2 regions of the Tardiphaga sp. 768_D3_N2_1 genome follow, and region 2 is predicted to be linked to the other one. Evidence: predicted binding sites of a transcription regulator. Region 2 holds the regulator's gene; the other holds the start of a gene.
What was found. The regulator PhoB, encoded in region 2, activates phosphate uptake and scavenging genes when phosphate is short. The targets are predictions, from matches to a motif close to TGTCATNNANCTGTCAT.

Region 1 (9,061 bases), 1.4 Mb from region 2:
ACTGTTTGGTGGTCGCGAGCTCGCGCTGCAGGAAGCGCTGCTCGGTGCAATCCTCGTGGATACCGATGGCGCCGCCATTGGGAAGCCGGCTGAACTTGACGTGAACGGATTGCCCACCGGGCATTTCGGCAATGTACTCGCCGGCGGAAACAGTCTGTTCGTAGAAGCTCTGGGTGTTCAGATCGAGCTTGCCACGCTGGCGGCGCAACTCACGCAGTCCTGGACCGGTGATGTCCTTGGTGATGTCGGCGCGCGTCAGGTCGTAGATCTCAAGATAGCGATCGTTGCAAAACACGACCCGCTTCTGGTCGTCGAGCATCACGATGCCTTGGCCGAGATGATTGAGGGCAGAACCGACAAACGCATTGCGACGCTGCTGCTCGCGACGCACGTTGCGCAACGCCGAGGCGACCCACAGCACGATGGCGGCGAGAAATGCCAGCGCGACAAATCCGCCGATGAGGATCTGCCAGATCATTTGCGGATCGAGTTCACTGATATAATGAACCGCCGGGGATTCTGCGCGGGCTCCGGTAATGCTGCCGAGAAGGCACGCGACCGCGATGACGGACATTGCCGCCTTGCTGTCTGATCGCCCGATCTTGCCAGTCATTACACACCCGCGTATTCGCAGCGGGAGTGTTTGGTTACAGGTATGTGGATCAGGTAAATGCGTATCGTCGCACCTGCAGAATGCGGCGAAATTTGGTGGTAATTAGCTGTGATGCTTAATGTTTTACTAATGCGCCACATGCGCAGGGTCGAACCGCGGATGATCGGCACAGCAAACTATCGGACGCGACATGGACAAGGTTGAATGCGTGGTGGTGGGCGCCGGCGTCGTGGGTCTTGCGATCGCCCGGCGACTGGCGGAAGCGGGACGCGAGGTCATCGTGCTGGAGGCCGCGGATGCGATTGGTACCGTGACCTCGTCGCGCAACAGCGAGGTCATCCATGCCGGCATCTATTATCCGGCCGGCAGCCTGATGGCGCGGCTCTGCGTCTCTGGCAAACAGGCTCTCTATGATTATTGCCGGGATCGCGGCATCCCGCATCGCAACTCCGGGAAACTGATCGTCGCCACACGTCCGGAGGAGATCGCCAAACTGGCGTCGATCAAAGCGCATGCCGAAGCCAATGGCGTTGCTGACCTCACGCATTTGTCAGGGACAGAGGCACGGGCGCTGGAGCCGGCACTGGCTTGCGAAGCCGCGCTGTTGTCCCCCTCCACCGGAATCGTCGACAGCCACAGCTACATGTTGTCGTTGCGCGGTGAGGCGGAAGCCGCAGGCGCGGCCTTCGCATTTCTCGCGCCGCTGGAACGTGGCCGGGTCACCGCCGACGGTTTCGAACTGGATGTCGGCGGCGAGGCTCCGATGACACTTGCCTGCGACATGCTGATCAATTCTGCAGGCCTGTCTGCGACCGCGATTGCACGCATGCTCGATGGCATGCCGCTCGATCTGATTCCGCCCGCTTATCTCGCGAAAGGCTGCTACTTCAGCTGCAATGCAAAAGCACCGTTCTCCCGGCTGATCTATCCCGTGCCGGAACCGGGCGGCCTCGGCGTGCATCTGACGCTCGATCTGGCCGGCCAGGCGCGCTTCGGCCCTGATGTCGAGTGGGTGGATCACATCGACTACACGGTCGATCCGGCACGCGGCGAGAAGTTTTATCCGGCCATCAGGCGCTACTGGCCGGATCTGCCGGACGGCGCATTGATGCCAAGCTATTCCGGAATGCGGCCAAAGATCGTGCCGCCCGCAGTCGCGGTGCAGGACTTCATGATCCAGGGTGCCCAGACCCATGGCGTGCCCGGCCTTATCAACCTGTTCGGCATCGAGTCACCGGGGCTGACATCGTCCCTGGCCATCGCGGACTATGTGGCTGACATGGCGGGACATTGAACGCGAAGGGTTGCAGGCGAAGCGATCCAGGCCAACCGAATAACTGGAGCTTCGTCGCAAACCTGTCGCGGGATCAAGGAAAGAGGTCATCGCACCTACGTAAAAGCAATGACGTAAACGGCGATGTCGATACTGTGATTTATCGTTCGCTGATCAGTGCAGCCGTTGATTAATGCACCGTGTCGCTGGCGCCATTTTTGAGACGCTGGATTTCGTCCCTGACCATCAGTTTTCGACGCTTGAGTTCGACGATGCGGAGATCGTCGGTAGACAGGTGCACGAGCGCTTCGTGCAATTCGCTTTCGAGAACCTTGTGCTTGCGTTCCAGTTCGACGAGATGCGCCTGTAGTGCCATTCGAAAACTCCTCGGTAGGATTGAACCTCAGGATACGTTCGGTTGGACGATGAATTCTACATGACAGTGGACATCTGTCGATGGGTATTGAAAAGTGTATGTTGAGTTTCAGGTATCGTCTGAAACGAATCGTGGCCTGATTTGCGCCGCAAAAAGCTGGAACCGGACGGCTTGCGTGGTGTGCCCGCACCGGCGATAGTGATTCTAGAAATCCCTCGCAAATAACTTGCGAATCCAGTCAGCTAGAAACATGAACGACGACGAAGATCGCGAACTCCCGTTAGAACTCGCCCGATTGCAGCAGGAACATCGCGACCTCGACGCCGCTATCGATGCCTTGCAGCACTCACCGGCACCCGATCTTTTGCGGCTGCAACGGTTGAAGAAGAGGAAGCTTCAGCTGAAAGACCGCATCTCGTTCATCGAAGATCAGATCACCCCGGACATTATCGCCTGAGACAACACGTCACGCTGTGGCTGTGGGCTTACGAGCGGCCACGACTGCAGCCCGATGCATGACGATCAACGGATCGGCTTTCTTTGCATCACGCCTGTTGGTTGATCTTTCACTAACGTCTTTGTCTGGATGGGCGACGCGAACCGATCGCGATGACGACGCCTACGGGGCAGCCTGACACTGTCGCAGCGCGAGCCGGCTTCGGCGGATAAAGACACCCCACGGGAAGGTCGCGCACAGGGCGCCGAGCTTGACAGAAGAACAAAATAGGAACAAACTTATCGAGATCAATCGACTCGCGAGCACGCCCATGGCTGACATCACCTATTATGTCGCACTGCCCTTCCTGCAGGACGACTCCGGTTCGCTGGCAGCCGGTGCTGCCGAGGAATGTCAGAGCGCATCTGGCGCCATCCGCCGCGCCGAACTCTTGTCCCGTGCGCCAGGCTCGATCGGCGCACTGGCCTTCAGCCGTACCGGCGATCCGATGATCGGCGAATTCGGCGACGCTCAGGTGATCCGCTCCTTTGGCGAAGTGCCAAGCGACCTCAGCGCGTTGTAAAGACGTCAACGGTGACGATCGGCTAGCTACACTTCCGCAGGTCACGCGGTCTTGCGCACATGCGTCGCCTTGTCGGCGCGGACCAACACGGCTTCGCCATCGGCCTCAGGAACCAGCAGCGCGACACCTGCGGAGGCGCCGGCTGACACGTTGATGTCGCGCAAGACGAAAGTGAGCTGGTCGATCGCGGCGTCAGGCAGCACCCGGCTTTTCGGCAGCGACACAAGCGCCCTGGAACCGCGCAAGGCAGACTTCATCGAGCGTTTGACCGACTTTGCGGCAGGCCTTCGGGTTTTCTTTTGCATGGGATTTGTTACAAGGCTTGCCAGTCTTCACCAAGACGAGATCGTGTTTGCCACGCTCCTTGCCACGCAAGGGGACGACATTGTATTTCCAGCCTATCTTTCTGGATTCGCGAAAGAAAATACGGAATGACCGCGCCCGTCGCCATTATTATGGGAAGCCAGTCGGACTGGGAAACCATGCGCCACGCCGCCGAAACGCTGACTGCGCTCGGCGTATCCCATGAGGCACGCATCGTCTCGGCCCACCGTACGCCGGACCGGCTGGTCGCATTCGCCAAGGGCGCCAAGGCAGCGGGCTTCCAGATCATCATTGCCGGCGCCGGCGGCGCTGCGCATTTGCCCGGCATGGCTGCGGCGCTGACGGAACTGCCCGTGTTCGGCGTGCCCGTGGAATCCAAGGCGCTGTCCGGCGTCGACTCGCTCTATTCGATCGTCCAGATGCCGGGCGGCGTGCCCGTCGGCACGCTGGCGATCGGCAAGCCCGGCGCGATCAATGCGGCACTGCTCGCGGCGAGCGTGCTGGCGCTGCACGACACGGCACTGGCGACAAAGCTCGCTGCCTGGCGCAAGGCGCAGACCGATGCCGTGGCTGAAAAGCCGGAAGGTGCGGCGTGAGCGCTGTGGTGACGAAGGTTCTCAAGCCCGGCGATACGATCGGCATTCTCGGTGGTGGCCAGCTCGGTCGCATGTTGGCGATGTCCGCAGCACGCCTCGGCCTCCGCTGTCAGGTTTTTTCACCGGATCCGGATTCGCCGGCTTTCGATGTCGTGCAGAACGCGACATGCGCTGAATATGCTGATGTCGAGGCGCTCGAACTGTTCGCCAGCGATTGCGACGTCATCACTTACGAATTCGAGAACGTGCCGGCCGCCACCGCGATGATCCTCGACGCGCGGCGCCCGGTTCTGCCCGCGCAGACAATCCTGCAGACCACGCAGGATCGTCTGGCCGAGAAGGATTTCGTAACGTCACTGGGTATCGGCACAGCCGGTTACGCAGGCGTTGCGAATGCTGGCGAGCTTCATGCAGCGGTCAAGAAGATCGGTCTGCCAGCCGTCATCAAGACGCGTCGCTTCGGTTATGACGGCAAGGGTCAGGCAATCATCCGCGAGGGTGACGACCTCGATCAGGTCTGGAAGGATCTAGGCACCAACTCCGCGATCCTCGAAGCCTTCGTGCCGTTCGAACGCGAGGTCTCGGTCATCGCCGCACGCGGCGCCGACGGCCATGTCGAATGTTTCGACGTCACCGAAAACGAGCATCGCGATCACATCCTGAAATTCTCCTATGCGCCCGCGCGCATCTCCGACACGCTTGCCGCAAAGGCACGCGAGATCGCCGAGAAGATCGGCACCGCACTGGGCTATGTCGGAGTCTTTGCCGTCGAACTGTTTGTGGTGCCGGGCCAGAAGGACGCCATTGACGGCGCGACGCTTGTCGTGAACGAAATTGCGCCGCGCGTGCACAATTCCGGCCACTGGACGCTCGATGGCGCCTCGGTGTCGCAGTTCGAACAGCACATCCGCGCCATCGCTGGCTGGCCACTCGCCAAGCCCGTCCGCCATGGCCAGGTCACGATGATCAACCTGATCGGCGACGACATTCTCGACTATGGCAAGTGGCTCACCGTCCCCGGCGCCACCGTGCATCTCTATGGCAAGGGCGCGCCGAAGCCCGGCCGCAAGATGGGCCATGTGGTTGAGGTGAAGCCGGCCACGTAACGACGCCGGCTTCGCCTCCTCATTCGTCAGCTGGCCGCCTTGCCTTCCACTACACCAGCGGGCTCGTCACTCAGCCAGCGATAGATCGCGCCGCCGAGAACGCCGCCAACCAGCGGCGCCACCCAGAACAGCCACAACTGCTGCAGTGCCCAGCCACCGACAAACAATGCCGGCCCGGTGCTGCGCGCCGGATTCACCGACGTGTTGGTGACTGGAATGCTGACAAGGTGGATCATCACCAGCGCAAGCCCGATCGCCAGCGGCGCGAAGCCCGCAGGCGCCTTGCCGTGCGTGGAACCCATGATGATGAACAGGAACATCATGGTCATCACCACTTCCATGATGAAGCCCGCCACCATGCTGTATTTGCCGGGCGAATGATCGCCGTAACCGTTCGAGGCAAAGCCCTTGGCAAGGTCGAAACCGGCAGCGCCGCTAGCGATGACATACAACACGGCCGCCCCCGCTATCGCACCGACGACCTGCGCAATCACATAAGGCAGAATCTGGCCGGTGGGGAAACGTCCGCCCGCTGCAAGGCCCACGGTGACCGCAGGATTGAGGTGGCAGCCCGAAATGTGGCCAATGGCATAGGCCATGGTCACGACGCTGAGGCCGAAGGCCAGCGAAACGCCGACGAGACCGATACCGACCTGCGGAAATGCTGCCGCGATGACGGCGCTGCCGCAGCCTGCAAATGTGAGCCAAAAGGTGCCGATCAGCTCGGCCGCGTATTTTTTCCCATTCATAATGCTCTCCGGTCGTAATCGGCGTCCCGGCTGAGTCGCCACGGGAATTATGCGTCCGTGCTCCAATACCTGTCGAGACAGGGAACCTGCCCTATCCCCACTCGAAAAAATTCGGAAAAACAGGCTATTCTCCCGGCCCGGAAGGTTAAAATGACGGCGCCGGAAGGTGGACATTCGCCATTTCATCTGGTACATCGGCGCCCTTGAGGTTAAGGGCATGGCCTTTGTCGGCCCTTCACTTTACCGAAATTCAAATCCGACCAATTGAAAAGAGGATGCCGCGTGCAGGTTCTCGTTCGCGATAATAACGTCGACCAGGCTCTCAAGGCGCTGAAGAAGAAGATGCAGCGCGAGGGTATTTTCCGCGAGATGAAGCTCCGCGGTCATTACGAAAAGCCCTCTGAGAAGAAGGCTCGCGAGAAGGCTGAAGCTGTGCGTCGCGCACGCAAGCTGGCTCGCAAGAAACTGCAGCGCGAAGGCCTGCTGCCGATGAAGCCGAAGCCGGTGTTCGGCGCGGGTCCTGGCGCCGAGCGTGGCGGCCGTCCCGGCGCAGGCGCTGCTCCGCGCGCACCGCGCTAAGCTCGCTTCATCATTCGAGTTCGATAACGCGGGCCAAGGCCCGCGTTATTTTTTTGCGCAGTTGCTTTTTGCGCGAACCATTCCCTTGGGAGCACTGGTCTCGACCGGGTGCATTTTGCCCGATGTCGCGCTACCAATGGGTCATTGGTCGCTGCGTGAGATTTGCCCTGCATGGAATGTCCCGTCCGCAAGTCCTCGTCCCGCTTCGGCGCCCGCGGCCTTGTCGCGCTTGCCCTTGTCGCTGCGGGTCTGTGCGGCAGCGGATGCTCGTTCAACCTGTCGTCATTGACACCGGGGTCTGACAAGGACGAACCGAAGACGACGGCCCTGGCGCCCGCGTCGCCAGCGAATTCCGGCAAGACCAATCCGCAGGATGCGCAAATCCACGCTGCACGCGCGCAGGCGCTCGCACAGTCCGGCAAGCCCGACGACGCGCTGCTGGCCTTCAATCAGGCACTCGACCTCGATCCGCACAGTGCGCAGACCTTCTACCAACGCGGGATGCTCTATCAGTCCGAGAAGAAATATGAATTCGCCATCGCGGATTTTACGTCAGCCAACGGCCTGACGCCGCAGCAGGCCGATCCGCTGCTTGGCCGCGCGCAATGCTATCTCGCCCTCGGCAAAAACCAGGAAGCCGCAGCGGATCTCGACGAGGCTTCGCAGGTGGCTCCGGGCAATGCGCAGGTCTGGCTTACCCGCGGCGCGACCTATGAGAAGCTTGGTGACAGGGCCAAGGCTGCGGACTCCTACAGCCGCGCTGTCGCGCTGCGCCCGAAGGACGATGCGGCGCGGAGCGGCCTGGCCCGCACGGGTGGACGCGCAGGCTAGCTAAAGCTGGCAGGGATCAGGGTGATAGCAATATGGCGTCGCCCTGCATGCGTGAGAGCGACGCGCGGAGAAGCCATATCTCCCTTACCGCTCGAACGGGCGCGGGATCACCGAATTGAACACCGACTTCGCCGCAGACAGCACATCTTCGGCCACGTTGGTGCGCTCCGAGCGCGGTTCGCCAACGGCATTGGCCTGCAGGTCCACCGGCTGCGGTGTCGGAATTTCACCAGGCGGGCGAATGCGCCGCGATTCCGAGCGCTCTGCCTGGGAAGGCGTGGAATCGAACTTCTCGACGCTCGGCGTTGCCACAACAATCGGCGGCGGCAATTGCTGCACCGATGGAGGCTGCTGTACCGGTGGAGGCGCCACCGTCCGTACCGCTTCCTGCACCCGCGGTGCTTCCGGAGCGCGCGGGGGCTCAGGCGTGCGGGCAACTTCCTGCGCCCGCGGCTCGCTGCGGTTCAAGCGCTCGATAGCGGCACGGGCGAGATCGTTGGCGTCACGACGTTCATCAGCACTGGCATTTGCCGCCGGCGCAGTACCCACGGTGGCAAGGACGGGCGCAGGAGTGGCCGGAGCCGGCGCGGGTTTGGCGGCAGCCTTCTCGCGCGGTGCCGGCTGATGGCGGCGCGCCTCAGGAGCACTGGCGGTCTCGGGCTTTTCGACACTGGCCTTGTCGACCACCGGCTTGTCGCCGGCCTTGGCCGGGGCCGGTTCAGGCAGATTGGCGAGGTCGGCAGAATTCTCGGCGGGCTTGGCTGTCGCTGCCTTGGTGTCAGGCTTCGAATCCGCAGGCGTCGATGCGACAGCTGCAGCAGGTCGATCCGGGTTCGCCTTCGGGATAATGTAGTGATTGACGATATAAGCACCCACGATCGTCGCCAGGATCGACGGCAAGATATCGATGGTGAACTTCGAGAGATATTTCTGCAGCATAGACCGGCCTCTTCCCCAAGCTGCTTCATGCTGGGAATTTGAGGCTGATTCAGGGATCAATCGCGACGGATCGAAGGCAAAGTTCCAATCCGTCGCATTGAATTGTTTCAGGTGGTCCCGAGCCGGCTAAGCACAACGAACCGGCAGCCGCTCCAGGTGGATAAGGTTAAGCTTTCTTAACCTCGACCTCGAGGAACACAATTTCCTTGTCGGTTTCATTCAGAACGTCATGCTCGACGCCGGCCTTGCGGAAATAGGATTTGCCGGTCGTGATCGGCGCCTGCGAACGGGTGCCGTCCGGCGCAACGATGGTCATCACGCTGGTGGTGATCGGCACGATCACATAGTCCATCCCGTGAGTGTGGCGACCAGTCGCCGCGCCAGGCGCGAGCCGCCATTCGGTCACGCGAACTTCGGGCGTGTCCTGCTGAACGTCGGACTGGGCAGCGAGCATCGTCTCATTCTCCAAAGTGGTCACGGCACAAACACCATGAAGATGAATACCGCAAACACCACCAAATGGACCAGCCCGAACAGGATGTTTGTGCGCCCGGTGCCAAAGGTCAGCATGCTCAGCACGAAGGTCATCACCAGCAGCACCATCTTCTGCGCACTGAGACCGAGCACGAGTTCCTTGTTTAACGCATAGGCCGCCA
Region 2 (9,061 bases):
ACATCCCATGAAATTCCTCAAAGCGATCGTCGCTGCCGGCCTCGTTGCCGCCTCGACCTCGGCATTTGCCGCCGACATCACCGGTGCCGGCGCGACCTTCCCGTTCCCCGTCTATTCGAAGTGGGCCGACGCCTACAAGAAAGAGACTGGCAACGGTCTGAACTATCAGTCGATCGGTTCGGGCGCTGGCATCAAGCAGATCCAGGCGAAGACCGTGACCTTCGGCGCCACCGATGCGCCGCTCAAGGCTGAGCAGCTCGATAAGGACGGTCTGGTTCAGTGGCCGATGGTGATGGGCGCCATCGTTCCCGTCGTGAATCTCGAAGGCATTGCTTCGGGCGAACTGATCCTCTCCGGCGAAGTGCTCGGCGACATCTATCTCGGCAAGGTCACCAAGTGGGACGACGCTGCCATCGCCAAGCTGAACCCGAAGCTGAAGCTGCCGTCGGCCGCCATCACCGTCGTTCGTCGTTCGGACGGTTCGGGCACCACCTTCAACTTCACCGACTATCTGTCGAAGGCTTCGGCTGACTGGAAGACCAAGGTCGGTACCGGTACGGCTGTCGAGTGGCCGGTTGGCGTCGGCGCCAAGGGCAATGAAGGCGTTGCTGGCAACGTCGGTCAGACCAAGAACGCAATCGGTTATGTTGAATATGCTTACGCCAAGCAGAACAAGCTGACCTATGCTGGTCTCGTCAACAAGGCTGGCAAGACCGTGCAGCCGACCGTCGCTGCCTTCCAGGCTGCTGCTGCCAATGCCGACTGGGCAAAGGCTCCCGGCTACTACGTGATCCTCACCGACCAGCCGGGCGACGCGTCCTGGCCGATCACTGCGGCGACCTTCATCCTCATGCACAAGACCCCGACCGACAAGGCGGCGTCGGCTGAAGCGCTGAAGTTCTTCAAGTGGTCGTTCGAAAAGGGTGACAAGGCTGCTGAAGAGCTCGACTACATCCCGATGCCGGACTCGGTCGTCAAGCTGATCGAAAAGACCTGGTCGGCTGACATCAAGAGCTAATCTGGCGTGTGGGCGGAGGAGAGGGGCATCTCTCCTCCGTTCGCTGCACTGCAGGGCTGAGTTTCTTTCTTCTTCTCTTCTGACTTCGCGCCCTGACAAGCCCATCCAGGGCAACGCGTTTTGGGGTATTGTAACAATTACAGGGGACTGGCGTGGCAGACATGGCCGTACAGAGCTCTTCGATGGACGCTGCCGGACCTTATGATCGTGCGAAGGCTCTGAATGCCTTCAAGACCGGGGACCAGGCGTTTTACTGGATCACCCGCATCTCGGCACTGTCCGTTCTGTTTATTCTCGGCGGCATCATTCTGTCGCTCATCGTCGGCGCATGGCCGGCGCTCAAGGAATTCGGTTTCTCCTTCCTGACCACGCAGCGTTGGGCGCCGTCGGCCGATCCGCCGGTGCTGGGCGCGCTCGGCCCGATCTACGGCACGCTGATCACCTCGGTGATCGCGATGGCTATCGCCATTCCGGTTGGCATCGGCATCGCGGTGTTCCTCACCGAACTGTGCCCGCAGTGGCTGCGCCGCCCGATCGGCATGGCCGTTGAGCTTCTCGCGGGTATTCCCTCGATCATCTACGGCATGTGGGGCTTCTTCGTGCTCGGCCCGTTCCTGGCCAATCACTTCCAGCCGTTCCTGATCAACATGTTCGAAGGCGTGCCGGTGCTCGGCACCATCTTCGCCGGTCCGCCGTCCTATCTCTCGCTGTTCAACGCCTCGCTCATCCTCGCCATCATGGTGCTCCCCTTCATCACCTCGATCTCGGTCGACGTGTTCAAGACGGTGCCGCCGGTGCTCAAGGAAGCCGCTTACGGCGTCGGCTGCACCACCTGGGAAGTCGTCCGCAATGTCGTCATCCCCTACACCCGCGTCGGTGTGATCGGTGGCGTCATGCTGGCGCTCGGCCGTGCGCTCGGTGAAACGATGGCGGTGACCTTCATCATCGGCAACTCGTTCCGCATTACCGGATCTCTGTTCGGTCCGGGTACCACGATCTCGGCGGCGATCGCCTCCGAATTCGCGGAGAGCGACGGGTTGCATCAGTCGGGTCTGATCCTGCTCGGCCTGCTGCTGTTCGTGCTTACCTTCGTGGTGCTCTCGGCAGCGCGCCTGATGCTGCTGCGTCTGGAAAAGAAGGCGGGCAACTAACATGAACCCGATTTACGCTTCACGCCGTCGCAATGACAAGATCGTCCGTGGGCTCTGCATGGGTGCCGCTCTCTTTGGCGTCACCTGGCTCGCGCTGATCCTGTTCACCCTGTTCTACAACGGGCTCGCCGGCATCAGCCTGCAGATCTTTACCCAGAACACGCCGCCGCCCGGTTCGCAGGAGGGCGGTCTGCTCAATGCCATCGTCGGTTCGGTCATCATGACCATCATCGGCGTCGGCATCGGTGCGCCGCTCGGCCTGTTTGCTGGCACCTATCTCGCGGAATACGGCAAGCACGACAAACTCACCTCGGTGATCCGCTTCATCAACGACGTGTTGCTGTCGGCCCCGTCCATCATCATCGGCCTGTTCGTTTATGGTGCGGTGGTGGTTCCGATGGGCGGCTTCTCGGCTCTCGCCGGTTCGCTTGCGCTCGCCGTGATCGTGATCCCCGTCGTGGTTCGTACCACTGAAGACATGCTCGGCCTCGTGCCGAACCCGCTGCGTGAAGCGGCCTCGGCGCTCGGCCTGCCGCGCTCCCTGGTCATCAAGCGGATCGCCTATCGTGCAGCCCGCGCCGGTCTCATCACCGGTGTGCTGCTGGCGACCGCGCGTGTCGCCGGTGAAACGGCGCCGCTGCTGTTCACCGCACTGAGCAACCAGTTCTTCAGCCTCGACCTCACCAAGACGATGGCCAACCTGCCGGTGACCATCAACAACTTCGTGCAGAGCCCCTACGAGTACTGGAAACAGCTCGCCTGGAGCGGTGCCCTGATCATCACCTTGACCGTACTTGCCCTTAACATTGGCGCACGCATTCTCGGCGCCGAGAGGACAGCAAAATGAGTGAGCTTTCTGTGTCGTCTGGCGTTTCTTCCGTCTCGATGCCGCCGCCGTCGGTCCTGCAGGGCGAGACCCGGCCCAAGGTCACCGTGCGCGATCTGAACTTCTATTACGGCGAACATCACGCCCTGAAGAAGATCAACCTGACGCTGATGGCGAACCGCGTGACGGCGTTCATCGGCCCGTCGGGCTGCGGCAAGTCCACGCTGCTGCGCATCTTCAACCGCATGTATGACCTGTATCCCGGCCAGCGCGCCGAGGGTCAGCTTATGCTCGACAACCAGAACATTCTGGATCCGAAGCTGGACCTCAACCTGCTGCGCGCCCGTGTCGGCATGGTGTTCCAGAAGCCGACCCCGTTCCCGATGACGATTTACGAAAACATCGCCTTCGGTATCCGTCTCTATGAGAAGATCTCCAAGTCGGAGATGGATGGCCGCGTCGAAAAGGCACTGCGCGGCGGTGCGCTCTGGAACGAAGTCAAGGACAAGCTCAACGCGTCGGGCCTCAGCCTGTCGGGCGGTCAGCAGCAGCGTCTGTGCATCGCACGCACCATCGCGGTGCGGCCGGAGGTGATCCTGTTCGACGAGCCGTGCTCGGCGCTGGATCCGATCTCGACCGCGAAGATCGAGGAACTGATCGACGAGCTCAAGGATCAGTACACGATCGCGATCGTGACCCATAACATGCAGCAGGCGGCCCGCGTCTCCGACACCACGGCCTTCATGTATCTCGGCGAGCTGATCGAGTTCGATCAGACCAACAAGATCTTCACGTCGCCGACCGATCGCCGCACCCAGGATTACATCACCGGCCGCTTCGGCTGACGCGATATTCGCGGGAGGATTTAGATATGGCTTTTGAACACACCACCAAGGCTTTCGACGACGATCTGCAGGAGCTGACCCGTCTCGTCGCCGAGATGGGTGGCCTCGCAGAACGGCAGATCGTCGAATCCGTCGATGCGTTGATCCGCCGAGACGTCGCGCTCGGTGCGCGCGTCGTCGCCACCGACGCCGAGATCGACCAGTTGCAGCGCACGATCGAAGAGCGTGCCGTGCTGACCATCGCCAAGCGCCAGCCGATGGCTGTCGACCTGCGCGAGATCGTCGGCGCGCTGCGCGTCGCCACCGATCTGGAGCGCATCGGCGATCTCTCCAAGAACATCGGCAAGCGCGTCAATGCACTGGACAGCGACTTCCATCCGCTGAAGCTGATCCGCGGCCTCGAACACATGACCGACCTCGTGACCACCCAGGTCAAGGCCGTGCTTGACGCCTATGCCGCGCACGATCTGCCCGCCGCCATGACGGTGTGGAAGGGCGACGAGGAAATCGACGCGATCTGCACCTCGCTGTTCCGCGAACTCCTCACCTATATGATGGAAGACCCGCGTAACATCTCGTTCTGTATCCACCTGATGTTCTGCGCCAAGAACATCGAGCGGATCGGCGACCACGCCACCAACATTGCGGAAACCGTGTTCTACATGATCGAGGGCCAGCAGATCCTCGACAAGCGCCCGAAGGGCGACATGACCACATTCGCGAATACGCCGACGGCCTGAAGCATGATGCGGGAAAGCGGAAGCCGGTTTCCCGCAAGGATCATGATTTAAGGCTTATCGGACGTCACTGAGGATATTGACCATATGGCTGTGAATGCACGCATTCTGGTGGTGGAGGACGAGGAAGCCCTCACGACGCTTCTTCGCTACAACCTCGACGCTGAAGGCTATGATGTTGAAACCGTCGCTCGCGGCGACGATGCCGACACCCGCTTGAAGGAGCGGGTGCCGGATCTCGTGGTGCTCGACTGGATGCTGCCGGGCCTGTCCGGCATCGAACTGTGCCGCCGTTTGCGCGCACGGCCTGAAACCAAGGCACTGCCGATCATCATGCTGACGGCGCGCGGCGAAGAGAGCGAACGCGTTCGCGGTCTCGCCACCGGCGCCGACGACTATATCGTCAAGCCGTTCTCGGTGCCGGAGCTGCTGGCGCGCGTGAAGGGTCTGCTGCGTCGTGCAGCTCCCGAGCGTCTCGCCACCGTCTTGGCGTTTGGCGATATCGAACTCGACCGTGACAAGCGCCGCGTCGTGCGCTCAAGCCGCCCGATCGATCTCGGTCCGACCGAATATCGCCTGCTGGAGTTCTTCCTGGAACATCCGGGCCGCGTGTTCAGCCGCGAACAGTTGCTCGACAGCGTCTGGGGCCGCGACATCTATATCGACGAGCGCACCGTCGACGTGCATATCGGCCGCCTGCGCAAGCTGCTCAATCCCGCCGGCGAGCCGGATCCGATCCGCACCGTGCGTGGTGCCGGCTACGCGCTGGACGACCGCTTCGACAAGGCGGCGGAGTAACAACACACGCTGTGTCGTCCCCGCGAAGGCGGGGACCCATAGCCTCCGTCTTCTCGGCTCTATCCAGGACGCCTGCGAATACTCGCCCCAACCACTTAGTCGGTGGTTATGGGTCCCCGCCCCGCGCACGCCTTCGGCGTGCTAGGCGGGGACGACATTGAGTTTGGTTCAGGCGTCTCTCGGTCACACTTGCTGCCCCCAACGAAAAATGCCCGGCTCATCACCGGGCATTTTCATTTGCTTTAGATATCTTCCAGCTCAGCGTGCCGGCTTCGGTACTGCGCGGCGGCGGTCGCTTGCCGGCTGATAGGCGATGCGCGAGTGATGCGCGCAATAAGGGGCGCCGGTCAGGGCCTTGCCGCCGCAGAAGTAGAAGTCTGCGCTCGACGGATCGCCGATTGGCCAGTGGCAGGTGGCGTCGCTGAGTTCGACCAGCGACAGGCGCTGGCTGATCGGCACCACATTGTCATAGGCGATCGGATCGGGCTCGGCCTCGACCTCGTAATTATGGGCCAGCGCGGTGTTGCCGCGGGCCATCGGGCGGGCGACGCGTACCATCTGCTGCGCCGGGCGCGCCTTGCGCTGCCGCGGAGCTGCCGAAGAGGGGCTCTTGGCGCGGCCGGACAGGCCGAGACGGTGCACCTTGCCGATCACGGCGTTGCGGGTCACGTTGCCGAGTTCCGCAGCGATCTGGCTGGCGGAGAGGCCGCCTTCCCAGAGTTTCTTCAACTGTTCGACGCGATCGTCGGTCCATGTCATTACCGTCATCGCAGTTTTCCCTTCGTGAACGCCGGCCTGACCAGGCGGCGCTGCGAGTTGAGACTTCAAAAATCCCTGCGGTCAGAATCCCTTAGCGCTCACCGGGCGCGAATTTCGCGTCCGGCTGTTACGCCGCACTGGATGTGTCAAAAGGATCTACCGCCGCACGAGATGTCGTATCCGACAAGGCAAAAGCTACAATATGCCGTGACTCGCACGCAAGAGTCGGGCATGCCGCGTCCACATGCTTCTGCAAATAAAGCTGCAAAATCGGCTTTTTCTGCGACTCCGTGTGACTCGAAAGCCGCAGTGCGCGGTTGACAGTCTTCACAGCACACATAGAATAATGCCCACGTGCCGCCCGAGAAGGGCGGCACGTTTCGTTTCTAGGGTCCGTTGTTCGATTTCGCACAATTGTCATCGACGCGGCCGCAGTCTTTTCGATCGGAACGGTTATGACCAGCAACGCAACGTCTTCGCCCCTCTCTCAGGCTCACTTGCTGCCTGTTTTCGCGCGTGCGGATGTCGCTTTCGAGCGCGGTGAAGGCGCGTGGCTGATTGGAACCGATGGCGAGCGCTATCTCGATTTTACCAGCGGCGTTGCCGTGAACGCTCTCGGTCATGCGCATCCGCATATGGTCGCCGCGCTGCAGGAGCAGGCCACCAAGCTCTGGCACATGTCGAACCTGTTCAAGAGCCCGGACGGTGAGCGCCTCGCCGCGCGGCTGTGCGAACAGAGCTTTGCCGACTTCGTGTTCTTCGCCAATTCGGGCGCGGAAGCGATGGAATGCGCGATCAAGGTCGTCAGGCACTATCATTTCTCCAAGGGCCATCCCGAGCGCACGCGCATCATCACCTTTGAAGGCGCGTTCCATGGCCGGACCCTCGGCACGCTCGCCGCGACGGGTGCCGCGAAATATCTCGAAGGCTATGGCAAGCCGCTCGATGGCTTCGACCAGTTGCCGCTCGGCGATATCGAAGCCGTAAAGAAGGCGGTTGGCCCGAACACTGCCGGCATTCTCATTGAGCCGCTGCAGGGCGAGGGCGGCGTACGCGCGCCGGCCAACGCATTCTTCCGTGCGCTGCGCGAGATCTGCGACGAGAACGGCATCCTTTTGATTTTCGACGAAGTGCAGACCGGCATGGGCCGCACCGGCGAACTGTTTGCCTATCAGCGCATCGGCGTGACGCCGGATGTGATGTCGCTGGCCAAGGCGCTCGGCGGCGGCTTCCCGATCGGCGCGTGCCTCGTCACGGCCGCTGCAGCCGAAGGCATGGCGCCCGGCTCGCATGGGTCGACCTTCGGCGGCAATCCGCTGGCGGTCGCTGCTGCGAATTCCGTGCTCGATATCATGCTGAAGCCCGGCTTCTTCGATCACGTGAAGAAGATGTCCCTGCTGCTGAAACAGAAACTCGCGGGCGTGGTCGATAGCCATCCGGACGTGCTCAGCGAAGTGCGCGGCGAAGGTCTTCTGATCGGCCTCAAGGCCGTCGTGCCGGCGGGCGATCTCGTGGCCGCATTGCGTGACGCGAAGCTGCTGACGGTTGGCGCGGGCGACAACGTCGTGCGCTTCCTGCCGCCGCTGATCGTCAGCGAGTCCGAGATCGAGCAGGCCGTGCAGCGGCTGGAACAGGCCTGCGTGGCCTTGGGCTCATCGGCAAAGACGCAGGGAGCCGCGTGATGAGCACGTCACCGCGGCACTTCCTCGATCTCACGGCCGTGCCGGCCAGTGAGTTGCGCAACATCATGAACGCGGCTGCCGCCATGAAGGCGAAGCTGAAGGGCAAGGACGGCTCCAATGCCGAGCCCGATCGTCCGCTCAAGAACAAGACGCTGGCGATGATCTTCGAAAAGCCGTCGACGCGCACCCGCGTGTCGTTCGAGGTCGGCATGCGCCAGCTCGGCGGCGAAGTCGTGATGCTCACCGGCGCCGAAATGCAGCTCGGTCGCGGCGAGACCATTGCCGACACCGCGCGCGTGCTGTCGCGCTTCGTCGACATCATCATGATCCGCATCCTCAATCATGACTCGCTGGTGGAGCTGGCGGAAAATGCGACCGTGCCAGTCATCAATGGCCTGACGCGCTTCTCGCATCCCTGCCAGGTGATGGCGGATGTCATGACCTATGAGGAACATCGCGGGCCGATCAAGGGCCGCACCGTGGCCTGGACCGGCGACGACAACAATGTGCTGATGTCCTGGGCCCATGCGGCCGAGCGCTTCCAGTTCAAGCTCAATATCGCAACGCCGCCGCAGCTGTCGCCGAAGAAGCCGTTCAAGGACTGGGTCAAGGCGGCCAACGCGCCGATCACCTTCAGCAACGATCCCGATGCGATGGTGAAGGGCGTCGACTGCGTCGTCACCGACACCTGGGTGTCGATGGGCGACAAGGACGGCGAGACCCGCCATAACCTGCTGAAGCCCTATCAGGTCAATGCGCGCCTGATGTCGCTGGCGAAGCCGGACGCACTGTTCATGCACTGCTTGCCGGCGCATCGCGGCGAGGAAGTTACCGACGAGGTGATCGACGGTCCGCAGTCGGTGGTGTTCGACGAGGCCGAAAACCGTCTGCATGCGCAGAAGGGCATTCTGGCCTGGTGCCTCAACGCTGTGGCGTGAGGTCTTTCTGCGGCTACAGTTTCTAAAATCTCCGTCATGCCCGGCCTTGTGCCGGGCATCCACGTCTTGGCTTCAAACAAAGACGTGGATGGCCGGGACAAGCCCGGCCATGACGAGCCAATATTTCCCGGTTCCATTCGCCCCTTTCACTTGCGGCCCTCAGCCCCCAAATAGAGCGCCATGACCCCATCAAATCCAAATCTCCAGCCCGACGCCCCCATTCGCGCGCCGTCCTCCGTTCCGGTCGATGACGCGGTGCTGCCCTTCGAGGTTGCGCCGCTCGATCTGCGCGGGCGGCTGACGCGAC

Region 1: a site for PhoB is predicted at 2,312-2,328, ahead of AB8A27_RS20655 (YdcH family protein). Genes of this name have one in related genera too.

The regions. Positions count from the first base shown of each region.
Region 1 is NZ_CP197245.1:4,409,297-4,418,357, forward strand. Features, by position in the region: gene AB8A27_RS20645 (sensor domain-containing protein) at 1-613, opposite strand, end outside; gene AB8A27_RS20650 (NAD(P)/FAD-dependent oxidoreductase) at 804-1,907, shown strand; gene AB8A27_RS20655 (YdcH family protein) at 2,077-2,262, opposite strand; gene AB8A27_RS20660 (YdcH family protein) at 2,513-2,719, shown strand; gene AB8A27_RS20665 (hypothetical protein) at 3,030-3,281, shown strand; gene AB8A27_RS20670 (hypothetical protein) at 3,435-3,716, shown strand; gene purE (5-(carboxyamino)imidazole ribonucleotide mutase) at 3,713-4,201, shown strand; gene AB8A27_RS20680 (5-(carboxyamino)imidazole ribonucleotide synthase) at 4,210-5,307, shown strand; gene aqpZ (aquaporin Z) at 5,334-6,056, opposite strand; gene rpsU (30S ribosomal protein S21) at 6,339-6,635, shown strand; gene AB8A27_RS20695 (tetratricopeptide repeat protein) at 6,807-7,466, shown strand; gene AB8A27_RS20700 (hypothetical protein) at 7,551-8,405, opposite strand; gene AB8A27_RS20705 (cupin domain-containing protein) at 8,572-8,859, opposite strand; gene AB8A27_RS20710 (calcium:proton antiporter) at 8,880-9,061, opposite strand, start outside.
Region 2 is NZ_CP197245.1:5,759,969-5,769,029, forward strand. Features, by position in the region: gene pstS (phosphate ABC transporter substrate-binding protein PstS) at 8-1,018, shown strand; gene pstC (phosphate ABC transporter permease subunit PstC) at 1,171-2,169, shown strand; gene pstA (phosphate ABC transporter permease PstA) at 2,171-3,016, shown strand; gene pstB (phosphate ABC transporter ATP-binding protein PstB) at 3,013-3,840, shown strand; gene phoU (phosphate signaling complex protein PhoU) at 3,867-4,580, shown strand; gene phoB (phosphate regulon transcriptional regulator PhoB) at 4,671-5,375, shown strand; gene AB8A27_RS27085 (GcrA family cell cycle regulator) at 5,634-6,143, opposite strand; gene AB8A27_RS27090 (aspartate aminotransferase family protein) at 6,590-7,816, shown strand; gene argF (ornithine carbamoyltransferase) at 7,816-8,754, shown strand; gene AB8A27_RS27100 (Hsp33 family molecular chaperone) at 8,935-9,061, shown strand, end outside.